2 regions of the Arthrobacter sp. 05T442 genome follow, and region 2 is predicted to be linked to the other one. Evidence: predicted binding sites of a transcription regulator. Region 2 holds the regulator's gene; the other holds the start of a gene.
The links. Region 2 encodes HrcA, which represses chaperone genes, less so after heat shock. Its sites were predicted from a motif close to TTNGCACTCGNNNNNNNCGAGTGCNAA; they were not measured.
Positions count from the first base shown of each region.

Region 1: a site for HrcA is predicted at 3,565-3,591, ahead of groL (chaperonin GroEL). Genes of this name have one in related genera too.

Region 1 covers NZ_JBFTKM010000003.1:249,579-255,632, reverse strand. Annotated here, with positions in the region: gene AC1DES_RS05710 (uracil-DNA glycosylase) at 1-586, opposite strand, end outside; gene AC1DES_RS05705 (DUF3263 domain-containing protein) at 728-1,057, shown strand; gene AC1DES_RS05700 (LytR C-terminal domain-containing protein) at 1,149-1,796, shown strand; gene AC1DES_RS05695 (cold-shock protein) at 1,953-2,156, shown strand; gene AC1DES_RS05690 (ABC transporter substrate-binding protein) at 2,204-3,478, shown strand; gene groL (chaperonin GroEL) at 3,774-5,411, shown strand; gene AC1DES_RS05680 (RNase H family protein) at 5,800-6,054, shown strand, end outside.
Region 2 covers NZ_JBFTKM010000008.1:103,536-109,589, forward strand. Annotated here, with positions in the region: gene AC1DES_RS10105 (GerMN domain-containing protein) at 260-1,135, shown strand; gene AC1DES_RS10110 (16S rRNA (uracil(1498)-N(3))-methyltransferase) at 1,214-1,996, opposite strand; gene dnaJ (molecular chaperone DnaJ) at 1,999-3,129, opposite strand; gene hrcA (heat-inducible transcriptional repressor HrcA) at 3,217-4,230, opposite strand; gene AC1DES_RS10125 (DUF3097 domain-containing protein) at 4,541-5,392, shown strand; gene AC1DES_RS10130 (DUF4870 domain-containing protein) at 5,521-5,940, shown strand; gene hemW (radical SAM family heme chaperone HemW) at 6,018-6,054, opposite strand, start outside.

The DNA.
Region 1 (6,054 bases), on a different contig from region 2:
AGAGGATGACGACAAGGGGCGCCGGCCCGCCGCCTGCGGTGCGGCGGTGGGCAACTGCGGTGATGGCCGCTGCCGTGATGGCTTCCCAGCCCTTGTTCCGGTGTGAGCCTGCGGCCCCGGCCTGGACGGTCAGGACCCTGTTCAGCAGCAGGACGCCTTGTTCGGACCAGCATCCCAGATCCCCGTGGACCCGCGGCGGGAGGCCCAGATCGGCGTCGAGCTCCTTGTAGATATTGGCGAGGCTGCGCGGGATGGGCCGGGTGGCGCCGTCCACGGCGAAGGACAAGCCCACGGCGTGGCCGGGCGTCGGGTAGGGGTCCTGGCCCACGATCAGGACCCGGACGCCGGCCAGCGGCTGCCGGAAGGCCCGCAGCACGTACGACGGCGGCGGCAGGACTTTGTGCCCGTCGGCCACTTCAGCGGCGAGGAATTCCAGCACAGCCCGCAGCTGCCCCTCGACCGGGGAGAGAGCGTCCGCCCAGTCCGGCGCGACGAGTTCACCCAGGGGCAGGCGGGCCATCTCGGCGAAGCTCACGGTTTCTGCAGTGTGAGGTTCGTGCTCGAACAAGGCAAACGAATCGACCATGGGCTCCATTCTCGCAGGCTGCTCCGACACCGTACGGGCTGGTCCGAAAAGCTCCCGAAGCCGGTCCGGCGCAAATGACAAGGCTGTGGTTCGCCCGTACCATGGGGGAGGAATTCATCCGAACGAGTCAGGGAGTGTGTCGTGGCCGAACAAGCGCAAGAGCTCCTGCCCGCGGACGAGGATGCGGAAGCTGCCGAACTTCGGGGTTCCCGCGGGGACTCTCCGCTGAGCAGCCGAGACCAGCAGATGCTGGCACTGGAGCGGCAGTGGTGGAAATACGCCGGGGCCAAAGAACAGGCCATCCGGGAACTCTTCGATCTGTCCGCCACGCACTATTACCAGATCCTCAACGCACTCATCGATACAGAGGATGCGCTGGCCCACGATCCTATGCTTGTGAAGAGATTGCGTAGACTACGTACGTCACGCCAACGTGCCCGCACTGCACGCCGGTTGGGGTCAGACGCGTAAAACCGCGGGAATCACAGCCGGATTCGCACGCTTGTGCGCCGGCTCCGGCCTCGGGCACCTCGTAAGAAATCAGCAAGGACGTCGTTTTACCATGACCAAATACGCACGGGATGAATTTGATCGGGTCCCGGAGACCTCCGCACGGCAGGGGGTCCACCGGGCCGCCGCCGAATCTCGCCGCCGCAGCCTCATGCCCATCCTCGCCGTCGGATGTGTGGCGTTGGCCATCGGTCTCGTGGCCTTCCTGATCCTGCCCAAGCTCGGGTTCTCCTCCGCTGGCGAAACCTCGGCGCTGTCGGCCGCCCAGTCCGGCGCCAGCGTCTCGGCATCGGCCGCACCGACCGCGGGCAGCGCGGCTCCTTTGAGCCCTGCGGCGCCCAGCGCCCAGCCCAGCGACGCGCCCTCGGCCCCCGCCCCGGCCTCCGCCACCGCCCCCGTCGCACCTAAGGCGGCTGCCGCCGCCGTCGACAAGACCCAGCCGGTGACCATCTACAACGGCACCACCACCGCTGGACTCGCCAGCCGGGTCGGTGGCACTGTTTCCACAGCGGGCTGGACACTCGGTACGTTGGGCAACTGGCCCGGCGCCCGGCAGGCCACCTCCGTCATCTTCTACAGCAGCGCGGCGCAGAAGGGCAACGCCGAGGCGCTGGGGAGCTTGCTTGGCATCCCGACGACTGTGGAGTCCGCCGATTTCAAGGTCCCCCTCGTTGTTGTCCTGGGGCCCGGCTTCAAGTAGCCGGATCCGGTTACGCCTGAATAACTATCGTCGCCGACCGGGCAGGCAGCCCGCCCGCCTGGGTAAGGCTGTAGGTAGAGTATCTGCGGACTTCGTTTCGCATTCCGCGGCACATTGAGGTGGGCCGCCCGCAAGCTAGCTGAAAGTGTGGACACCATGGCACTGGGAACCGTCAAATGGTTCAACGCCGAAAAGGGCTACGGTTTCATCACCGTGGACGACTCCGGGAATGACGTGTTCGTGCACTGGTCCGCGATTGTCGGGGACGGCTACCGCGCCCTGGACGAAGGCCAGCGCGTGGAGCTGGAAGTCGGCGAGGGCGAGAAAGGCCCGCAGGCCGAAAGCGTCCGGCCCGCCTAGTGACATTCCCCGCTGCAGCGCACGCCCGCCACGCCCCTGCCCGACGCCTGACGCGGCTTCCGCGCCCGGTCCGCGCCGTAGCCATCGGAGGGGCCGCGGTTCTGGCCCTGTCGGCATGCCTGGGCCCGTCAGGCAGCGCCCGCGTGGCCGGCGCTGACGCCAGCGGTGACGGCACGCTGCGGATAGGCCTGATCCTGGACAATACCGGCGCGCAGAACTTCCTCAATGCTCCCCAGCTGGCCGCCGCGAAGCTTGCAGTCAAGGAAATCAACGCGGCCGGCGGCCATAAAGGCAAACCGGTCGAGTTGCTCCCGGAATCGATCAGTGCGGACGCCGCTGCCCAGGCCAAATCCCTGGTGGCGGCCAAAGCCGACGTCGTGATCGGCCCGACGGATTCCAGCCACGCCCCCGGTGCCATCGACGTGCTCTCCAACGCCAAGATTGCTGTGATTTCGCCAGCCAATTCCGCCGGCGGCCTCAGCACCTACAAGAGCGGCGGTTACTATTTCCGCACGTCGGCTTCCGACGTCGCCCAGGCCCCTGTCCTCGCCAAACTCGTCAAGGACGGCGGCTCCAAGACTCTAGCCGTGGTGCACGAGGAAGGCAGCTACGGCACGGACGTCGCGGCCGCTGTGACCGCCGCCGCCAAACAGGCCGGAATGGATCCCGTGGCCGACGCCGAGTTCAAGCCCGGGCAGGCGCAACAGGCGGCAGCCGCCGCCAAAGCGGCGGCGCCCGACGCCGTCGTCCTCATCGCCAAGGCGGGTGCTCAGGGCGCCATCGCTGAACTGAACAACGTCGGGCTCGCAGGCAAGAAGCTCATCCTCAGTGACGGGGCCGTCAACCAGTACGGTTCCGGGCTGGGCGCGAACGCGCTCGACGGCGCGCGCGGGATCCTGCCCGGCCTGTACGCGTCCGCGGCGTTCCAGGCCTCGCTGGTGGCCGTGGATCCGGGCCTGAAGGACATGACGTACGCCGCCGAGACCTACGATGCCGTCATGCTCGCTGCCATCGCGGCTGCTTCCGCGCAGGACGACGCCGGCACCTCCATCGCGGCTAACCTCGTCGCCGTCTCCGGCGGGACCGCACCGTCCGCCCAGGCCGGGCAGCCGGCCGGTGAAGCCCAAACGTGCAACTCCTACAAGGAATGCACCGACGCGATCCGTGCGGGCAAGCGCCCCGACTACGACGGCACGTCCGGACGGATCAACTTCGACGCCCACGGCGACATCACGGAGGCGAACTACACGGTCTACGCCTACGGCGCGGACAACAAGGCCAGAATGAGCGGCAACGAATCCTCGAGGAGCAGCGGCCGCTGATCGCTTGTAGCGTATTGGGCCCCCGAACGGCGCGGCCCCGGCAGCCCACTGCTTGCACTCTACCCGGGGGAGTGCTAATTATTGACTTAGCACTCCCGCGTACTGACTGCTAAAACGACGCCCGGTTCCGCCGGTTGCGAAGCGAGGCATTTGGACCGGGAGCGAAAGAAATACCTGGCTGGGGTGAGATCCCGGACCCAGCGGCATACAGAGGCCGCCGGGGAAGGATCGTCCGTCGCGGGCACCGCAGCAAAGGTTCATTCTTAACGACTGTCCCGAAAGGACTACTGCCGTTATGGCCAAGATCATTGCATTTGATGAAGAGGCACGCCGCGGTCTTGAGCGGGGCCTGAACATCCTCGCCGACGCCGTCAAGGTCACCCTCGGCCCGCGTGGACGCAACGTCGTCCTCGAAAAGAAGTGGGGCGCCCCCACGATCACCAACGATGGTGTTTCCATCGCCAAGGAGATCGAGCTGGACGATCCTTACGAGAAGATCGGCGCCGAGCTGGTCAAGGAAGTTGCCAAGAAGACGGACGACGTCGCTGGCGACGGCACCACCACGGCCACCGTTCTGGCACAGGCCCTGGTCAAGGAAGGCCTGCGCAACGTCGCGGCCGGAGCTGACCCGCTGTCCCTCAAGCGCGGCATCGAGAAGGCTGTAGAAGCCGTCACCCGCGAACTCCTGGCATCCGCCAAGGAAATCGAAACCAAGGAAGAGATTGCCGCCACGGCGTCGATCTCCGCCGGTGACAACGAAATTGGCGCCCTGATTGCCGAAGCCCTGGACAAGGTCGGCAAGGAAGGCGTCATCACCGTCGAGGAGTCGAACACGTTCGGCCTCGAGCTGGAGCTCACCGAAGGCATGCGCTTCGATAAGGGCTACATCTCCGCGTACTTCGTCACTGACGCCGAGCGCCAGGAAACGGTCCTTGAGGATCCGTACATCCTGATCGTGAACTCCAAGATCTCCAACGTCAAGGAACTGGTTGCTGTCCTCGAAAAGGTCATGCAGTCCAACAAGCCGCTGCTGATCATTGCCGAAGACATCGAGGGCGAGGCCCTGGCCACCCTGATCGTCAACAAGATCCGCGGCACGTTCAAGTCCGTCGCCGTCAAGGCCCCGGGCTTCGGCGACCGCCGGAAGGCCCAGCTTGCGGACATCGCCATCCTCACCGGTGGCCAGGTCATCTCCGAGGAAGTCGGCCTCAAGCTTGAGACCGCCGGCCTCGAACTCCTCGGCCGCGCCCGCAAGGTCACTGTCACCAAGGACGAGACCACCATTGTCGAGGGTGCAGGCGACGCCGACCAGATCGCCGGCCGCGTGTCCCAGATCCGCGCCGAGATCGAGAACTCCGATTCCGACTACGACCGCGAGAAGCTGCAGGAGCGCCTGGCCAAGCTGGCCGGCGGCGTTGCAGTCATCAAGGCCGGTGCCGCAACCGAAGTCGAGCTCAAGGAACGCAAGCACCGCATTGAGGACGCAGTCCGCAACGCCAAGGCTGCTGTCGAAGAGGGCATCGTCGCCGGCGGTGGCGTTGCCCTGATCCAGGCCGGTGCCAAGGCATTCGCCAACCTGCAGCTCGAAGGCGACGAAGCAACCGGCGCGAACATCGTCCGCGTTGCCATCGACGCCCCGCTGAAGCAGATCGCTTTCAACGCCGGCCTCGAACCCGGCGTCGTGGTGGACAAGGTCCGCGGCCTGCCTGCAGGCCACGGCCTGAACGCTGCAACCGGCGAGTACGTGGACCTGCTGGCTGCCGGCATCAACGACCCGGTCAAGGTAACCCGCTCTGCCCTGCAGAACGCGGCGTCCATCGCCGGCCTGTTCCTCACCACCGAGGCCGTTGTGGCCGACAAGCCGGAGAAGAACTCCCCGGCCATGGGCGGCGGCGACGACATGGGCGGCATGGGCGGCATGGGCGGTTTCTAACCACCCGGCTCCCAGGCCCCTGAACGCCTGACCCACAAGGTCCGGTTTCAACGACGGCGGTCCCACCTTCGGGTGGGGCCGCCGTCGTCGGTTAATGACGGCCCCGGTCCAACCCTCCCTCACGTATCGCCCCCCTCTATCCAACCCTCCCTCAGTTGTGGTCATTGCTTGGCCGACGCCGCCTCAGGTATGACAGTGATCGCGCGAATGCTCCCTCACCTGAGAACCGGATGCTACCTCACCTGAGAACCGGATGCTCCCTCACCTGAGAACCGGATGCGCGGGAGCGTTGGGTGGATTGGCGCCAAAGGTGAGGGAGCGTTGGGTGGATTGGCGCCAAAGGTGAGGGAGCGTCCGGTGGGGTCGGCGGGTCTGGCAGGATAGTGCAGTGACGATTACAGCAGCGGCCGACGGTTCGGCTTTAGGAAATCCCGGCCCCGCCGGATGGGCCTGGTACGTGGACGACGACTGCTGGCGGGCCGGAGGATGGCCCCACGGCACGAACAACCAGGGTGAGCTGATGGCGGTCCTGGACCTGTTCCGTGCTACGGCTCACGTGCCTGCGGAGGATCTCCACATCCTTTGCGACAGCCAGTACGTCATCAACGCGGTCACCAAGTGGATGCCGGGCTGGAAGCGCAAG
Region 2 (6,054 bases):
TCATATCGTTCCCGTTGCAGTTCCGGCCCCCGCCGGCAAAGCACGGTGCTGCGCCGGACCGGTGTGCCATGCTGGAAATCGGCCACGGCCCGGGTGCGGGCGGCAGGAACGGGCCCCGGGACCTGGCAGGGTTGCCGGGCAGTTGGCCGGGGAAAGCATCGAAGAAAGGACAGCGGCAATCAGGCAGCGTGCAGTTGGACAGTCAGCGGCAGTCGGGCGCATCCGCCCGGGCGTGCTGCTCCTGCTGCTGCCCGCGGCCATGGTGCTGTCCGGCTGCGTGGCAACGCCGCAGTCCGGGATCACAAACTCCAGCAGCCCCTCCCAGGTCGTCCCGGGCCCCGCCTCCTCCGGGGCCCCGAGCACCAGCGCTCCGCTCGAAACCACCCAGACCTCCAACAAGGCCCCGGTCTACTGGATCGGCCGGAGCAATGAGAATGTGTTCCTGTACCGGGAGTTCCGTGACGTTCCGGAACAGGACAACCCGGTGACGCGCGCCCTCCGGGTGATGATGTCCCAGAAACCCCTCGACCCGGACTACTTCACGCCCTGGCAGAACCCGAAGAAGCTGGCCACGTCCATCTCCGGAAAAAACGTCATCACGGTGGACGTGTCGGCGGATGCGTTCAACAGCAACGTGGATGCGGCAATGGCCGAGCGCGCAATCCAGCAACTCGTCTACACCGCGACGGCGGCGGCCGCCAGCGCGGGGCTGATTGATTCCGGACAACAGATCCAGGTGGTGGTGCTCGTCGACGGGCACACCGACTATGTGGCGTTCAACCATGTCCGGCTCGGCTCGCCAACCTCCCGCAGCGCCGGAATGGTCGCTCCCGTGTGGATCATCGATCCGCAGGAAGGAACATCAATCGGCGAAGGGACCGTCAAGATCAACGGGCGGAGCACTGCCCCGGGCGGGAAGCTGCACTGGGAGATCCTGCGCGTGGACGGCAGCAACGCCAAGTCCGCATACCTCAACGGCAGTACGACCGCCTCCGCCGACGCAGCCCAGTCCGGTGTGTTCAACTTGTCCGTGAACCTCGCACCGGGCAACTACGAGGTCCGGGTGTCCCAGCTGGACCCGGCCGGCACCGCCCAGGACTTGAACGTCGACACCCGCGGTTTCACCGTCAAATAAGCCCGTCGAACACGTCCGGCAAGCAGGCCTTTGAGGTGGGTCCGGCGGGCTGGCCAGCCAGTGACGGCTGCCGGCCGCCTACCAGCGGCCGAGGACGTCGCTTGCCAGCACGGTCGCGGCCGGGCCGGCGGTGGATGAGCGCAGCACGTGGTGCCCCAGCAGGGCGGTAACCGCACCGGCGTCGCAGAGCCGCGTGACTTCCCGCGGGCTGATGCCGCCTTCCGGGCCGACGATCAGGAGCACTTCGCGGCCCTGCCGGGCGGACCCGCCGTCGGGCTCCTGGGTGTCCGCCCACGCCTGCAGTACCTCCCGGAGGGGCCGCACCGCGTCCTCGTGCAGGATGACCGCGAGGTCGGCGGCGGCAACGGCCGACTGCAGGCCGGCGCCGTCGACGGCGGCACGCACCTCGGGAATCCAGGCACGCCGTGCCTGCTTCGCCGCCGCCGTGACCACCGACTGCCATTTGGCATGCGCCTTGGCGGCACGTTCGGCCTTCCACCGGACGATGGAACGCTCCGCCTGCCAGGGGATGACAGCGTCGATGCCCAATTCTGTGGCGGTCTCGGCCCCGAGCTCGTCGCGGTCTCCCTTGGCGAGGGCCTGGACGAGGACAAGGCTGATCGCAGGCCGGGGCTCGGCGGAGATGCCAGAGCACTCCACGGTCAGCGTTCCGGGCGCCACGGCTGTCACGGTGCCGGTGAGCCGCTTGCCGGCGCCGTCGGCAATGTCCACGGACTCCCCGGCGGAAAGCCGCTTCACCGTGACGGCGTGGCGCGCCTCGGAGCCCTCGAGGACAAAGGTCGACCCGGGGACCTGCTGGTCCAGGGATCCTGCGGGGGTGAAGAAGACCGGGTTGCTCACCGCTACAGGTTACCGAGCCTGTCCCGCAGCTTCGCGAACACACCGCCGCTCGCGGCCAGCTTTCCGTCGGTGAACTGCTCGCCGCGCAGCTTGGCGAGCTGCCGCAGCAGGTCTTCCTGGGCGGTGTCGAGCTTACCGGGGGTATCCACCTGCAGGTGGACCTTGAGGTCCCCGCGGCCGTAGCCGCGCAGGTGCGTCACGCCGAGCCCGCGGAGGGTGATGACCTCCCCTGACTGGGTCCCGGCCTTGACGTCGATCTCCTGCGGCCCGTCGAAGGTGTCCAGGCTCAGCTCCGTGCCCAGGGCGGCGGCCGTCATCGGGATGTTGAGGCTGGCGTGCAGGTCGTCGCCGTCGCGGACGTAGGTGGCGTCGTTGTTGACGCGGATTTCGACGTAAAGGTCGCCCGGGGGGCCGCCGGCAGGGCCCGCCTCGCCCTGTCCGGACAACTGGATGCGGGTGCCCGTGGCTACACCGGCGGGAACCTTGACGGTCAGGGAACGGCGGCTGCGGATCCGGCCCTGGCCGTTGCACTCGTTGCAGGGGTCCTTGATGACGGTCCCGAAGCCCTCGCAGGAGCCGCAGGGGGCCGACGTCATGACCTGGCCGAGGATGGACCGGACAGCGCGCTGGACCTGTCCGGAGCCGCCGCAGATGTCGCAGCGTTCCGGGTGGCTGCCTGCGCGGCAGCAGGAGCCTTCACAGGTCGGGCACGTGACGGCAGTGTCAACCTCAAGCTTCCTGTTGACGCCGAACACGGCGTCACGGAGGTCGATCCGGACGCTGATGAGGGCGTCCTGGCCGCGGCGGACCCTGGACGCCGGGCCGCCCTGGCCGCCTCCGCCGCCGAAGAACGTGTCGAAGATGTCCTGGAAGGCGAACCCCTGGCCGGCGTAGCTGCCGCCGCCGAAGCCGTTGTCGGTGCCGTTCTCATTGCCGGTGGTGTCGTAGACCCGGCGTTTCTGCGGATCGGAGAGGACCTCGTACGCGTGGGTGACGGCCTTGAACCGGTCCGAGGCGTCCTCCCCCGGGTTCACATCCGGGTGCAGGGTTCGCGCCAGTTTGCGGTAAGCCTTCTTAATCTCTTCACCCGTTGCTTCGCGGGAGACTCCAAGAACGTCGTAATGGCTGCTCAAAGTTCGTATCTCTTCCTTGTAGTACTGCCTGTGGGGCAAGAAGTCTGGTGCCGAAGCCCGGGGGCCGGCTGTCGGTCAAATGGCCGGTCAGGGCCCGAGGATCCTCGAAAGGTAGCGGGCCACCGCGCGGACCGCGGCCATGGTGGTCGGATAATCCATCCGGGTGGGCCCCAGCACGCCGACCTTCGCTGTGGCGTCCGGGCCATACCCGGTGGCCACCACGGAAGCCTCGGCAAGCCCGTCGTAGGGGTTCTCACGTCCGATGCTCACGGTGACGCCGCGCGGATCCTCGGCCATTTCGCTGAGCAGCCGGAGCATCACCACCTGCTCCTCGAGTGCTTCCAGGACCGGGCCGATACTCAGCGGGAAATCCACGTTGGAGCGGGCAAGGTTGGCGGTGCCGGCCATGACCATGCGCTCTTCGCGGCCGCTCGTGGCGAGGGCCTCCAGGCCGCGGGCCAGGGCCTGGGCGGCGCCGCGCCGGACTGGCGGGCAGCTGGCGACGACGGCCTGCAGGGACTGGGGCAGCAGGTTCAGCGGCAGCCCCGACAGGATGCCCAGGAAGCGGGTACGCAGCTCCGAGAGCGCCTCGTCGGGGAGGTCCTGGCCGACGTCGATGACCCGCTGCTCGACCTTCCCGGTGTCCGCGATCAAAACCGCCAACACCTTCCTGGGTGCCAGCAGCACGAATTCGACGTGCCGGACCTTGGCGCGGCTGAGCAGCGGGTACTGCACGACGGCGACCTGGTTGGTCAGCTGCGACAGGAGCCGCACAGTCCGGTCAAGGACGTCGTCGAGGTCATCCGAGCCCTCGAGCAGCGCCTGGATGGCGCGGCGTTCCGCATGGGAGAGGGGCTTGACGGCCGAAATCTGGTCGACAAAGAGCCGGTAGCCCTTGTCCGTAGGGATTCTGCCTGAACTCGTGTGCGGTGCTGTGATGAGGCCCTCATCTTCCAGCGCCGCCATGTCGTTGCGGATCGTGGCGCTGGACACGCCAAGGTGGTGCCGTTCAACGAGCGCCTTGGAGCCAACGGGTTCACGCGAATGGACGTAGTCCTCCACGATTGCGCGCAGCACTTCGAGTTTGCGTGGTTCGCTCACGCTCCGCCTCCAATCGTCGGTCCAGTATCCGGTCTGGCGTGCGGCGCCTGCCCCGCGCCGCACCTGGCGGGCGGCCTACGGTTAGCACTCGACATGCCTAAGTGCTAACCAGTCTAATATGACTCGCCGCGTTGTTAGCATTGGATTCGCTCCAGGCGTTGCTCCCGGATCCGTGTTTCCGGGCACAGCGCTCCGGGCACGGGGGACGCAGCGGCCCTGGCAGCGCATCCCGTCGCGCGGCGTACGCCGCGCGTCCCCGGATGGTTTCACTGACCGCCGTACATTCCGAGTGCAAAGCAGTGTGTAAGAGATGTCGTACCAGAACTGGGGACCCCAGGACATGTCCGCCCCCGCCAAGACCCAACTGCCCGAGATCCCTGTGGAACGCGGCATGGTGCTCGAGGATGTGCAGTCCGGGTGGGTCGGGGCCGTCACCCGGGTCGAAAAGTCCGGCGGCATGCATGTTGTGGCGCTCGAGGATCGGCGGGGCAAGTCGAGGTCCTTCCGCCTGGGCTTCGGCTTCCTGCTGGAGGGCCAGCCCGTCCGGCTCATGCCGCCGGCTCCACGGGGTGCGGCACCGGGCGCCGGAGCAGGCCGCACGGCGTCGGGCTCGGTCCGTGTGGAGGGCCAGCGTGCGCAGGTGGCCAAGGCCAGCCGGATCTGGGTGGAAGGCAAGCACGACGCCGAACTCGTCGAGAAGGTCTGGGGCGACGATCTCCGGGTCGAGGGCATCGTGGTCGAGCCACTGCACGGCATTGATGACCTCACGGCAGCGGTTGCAGCGTTCCGGCCCGGCCCGGGGCGCCGGCTTGGAGTCCTGGTGGACCACCTCGTCCCTAATTCGAAGGAATCCAGGATTGCCGACGCCGTCATGGCCTCCCCCGGCGCGGCGGGCAATGTGCTGATCGTGGGCCACCCCTACGTGGACGTCTGGCAGGCCATTCGGCCCGCGACCCTGGGCATCGAGAAGTGGCCGGTTATTCCCCGCGGGATGGACTGGAAGACCGGCATCCTGACGGCGTTCGGCTGGCCGCACACCACAAAGGAGGACATCGGGCTCGGCTGGCAGAAACTCCTGGGCGCCGTGCGCAGCTACGCCGACCTGGAGCCGTCCCTGCTCGGCCGGGTCGAAGAGGTCATCGACTTCCTCACCGTGCCGTAGGGATCCACGACGCGGCACCGAACATCATTTAGGGGCCAGAGCAAGTATTCTTGAAACGGAGCCGTACATCCTGCGCGGCACCGGCGCTTCCAGGCAGCAACGCATCACCGCAATCCGAAGGACTTACCGTGGCAGAGAACGAACGCGAACGCACGGGCAACCAGGCCAGCCATGGCCAGCCCCCGTACCATGGCGTTCCCGCAAATGCGCTGCCGCTGACGGCCAGCGAGGACCGGCAGTGGGCCACGTTGGCACACTTCGGCGGCATCCTGGGCTGTGTTCCCTCGCTCTTGATCTACCTGATATTCAAGGACCGCGGGCCTTTCACGGCGCAGGAGTCCAAGGAAGCCCTCAATTTCACGTTGCCCCCGACGATCGCGGCAGTGCTCGCCAACCTCCTCGTCTTCATCCCCGTGGTCGGCAACCTGTTCGCGGTCCTCGCCACGGTGATCTGGATCGCCGTCACCTGTTTCTCGGTGGCCGCGGGCATTCACGTCAACCGCGGGCAGCCGCACCGCTACGAGTTCAACCTGCGCTGGATCAAGTAGGCGCGAACTCCGCGGCGCCGCTCCCAAGACAAGAGCCGGCCGTTGCCCCCACGGGGCAACGGCCGGCTCTTTGCGCCTTAGTCCGGCAGGATCCTGCGGACCACGGCGTCGGCC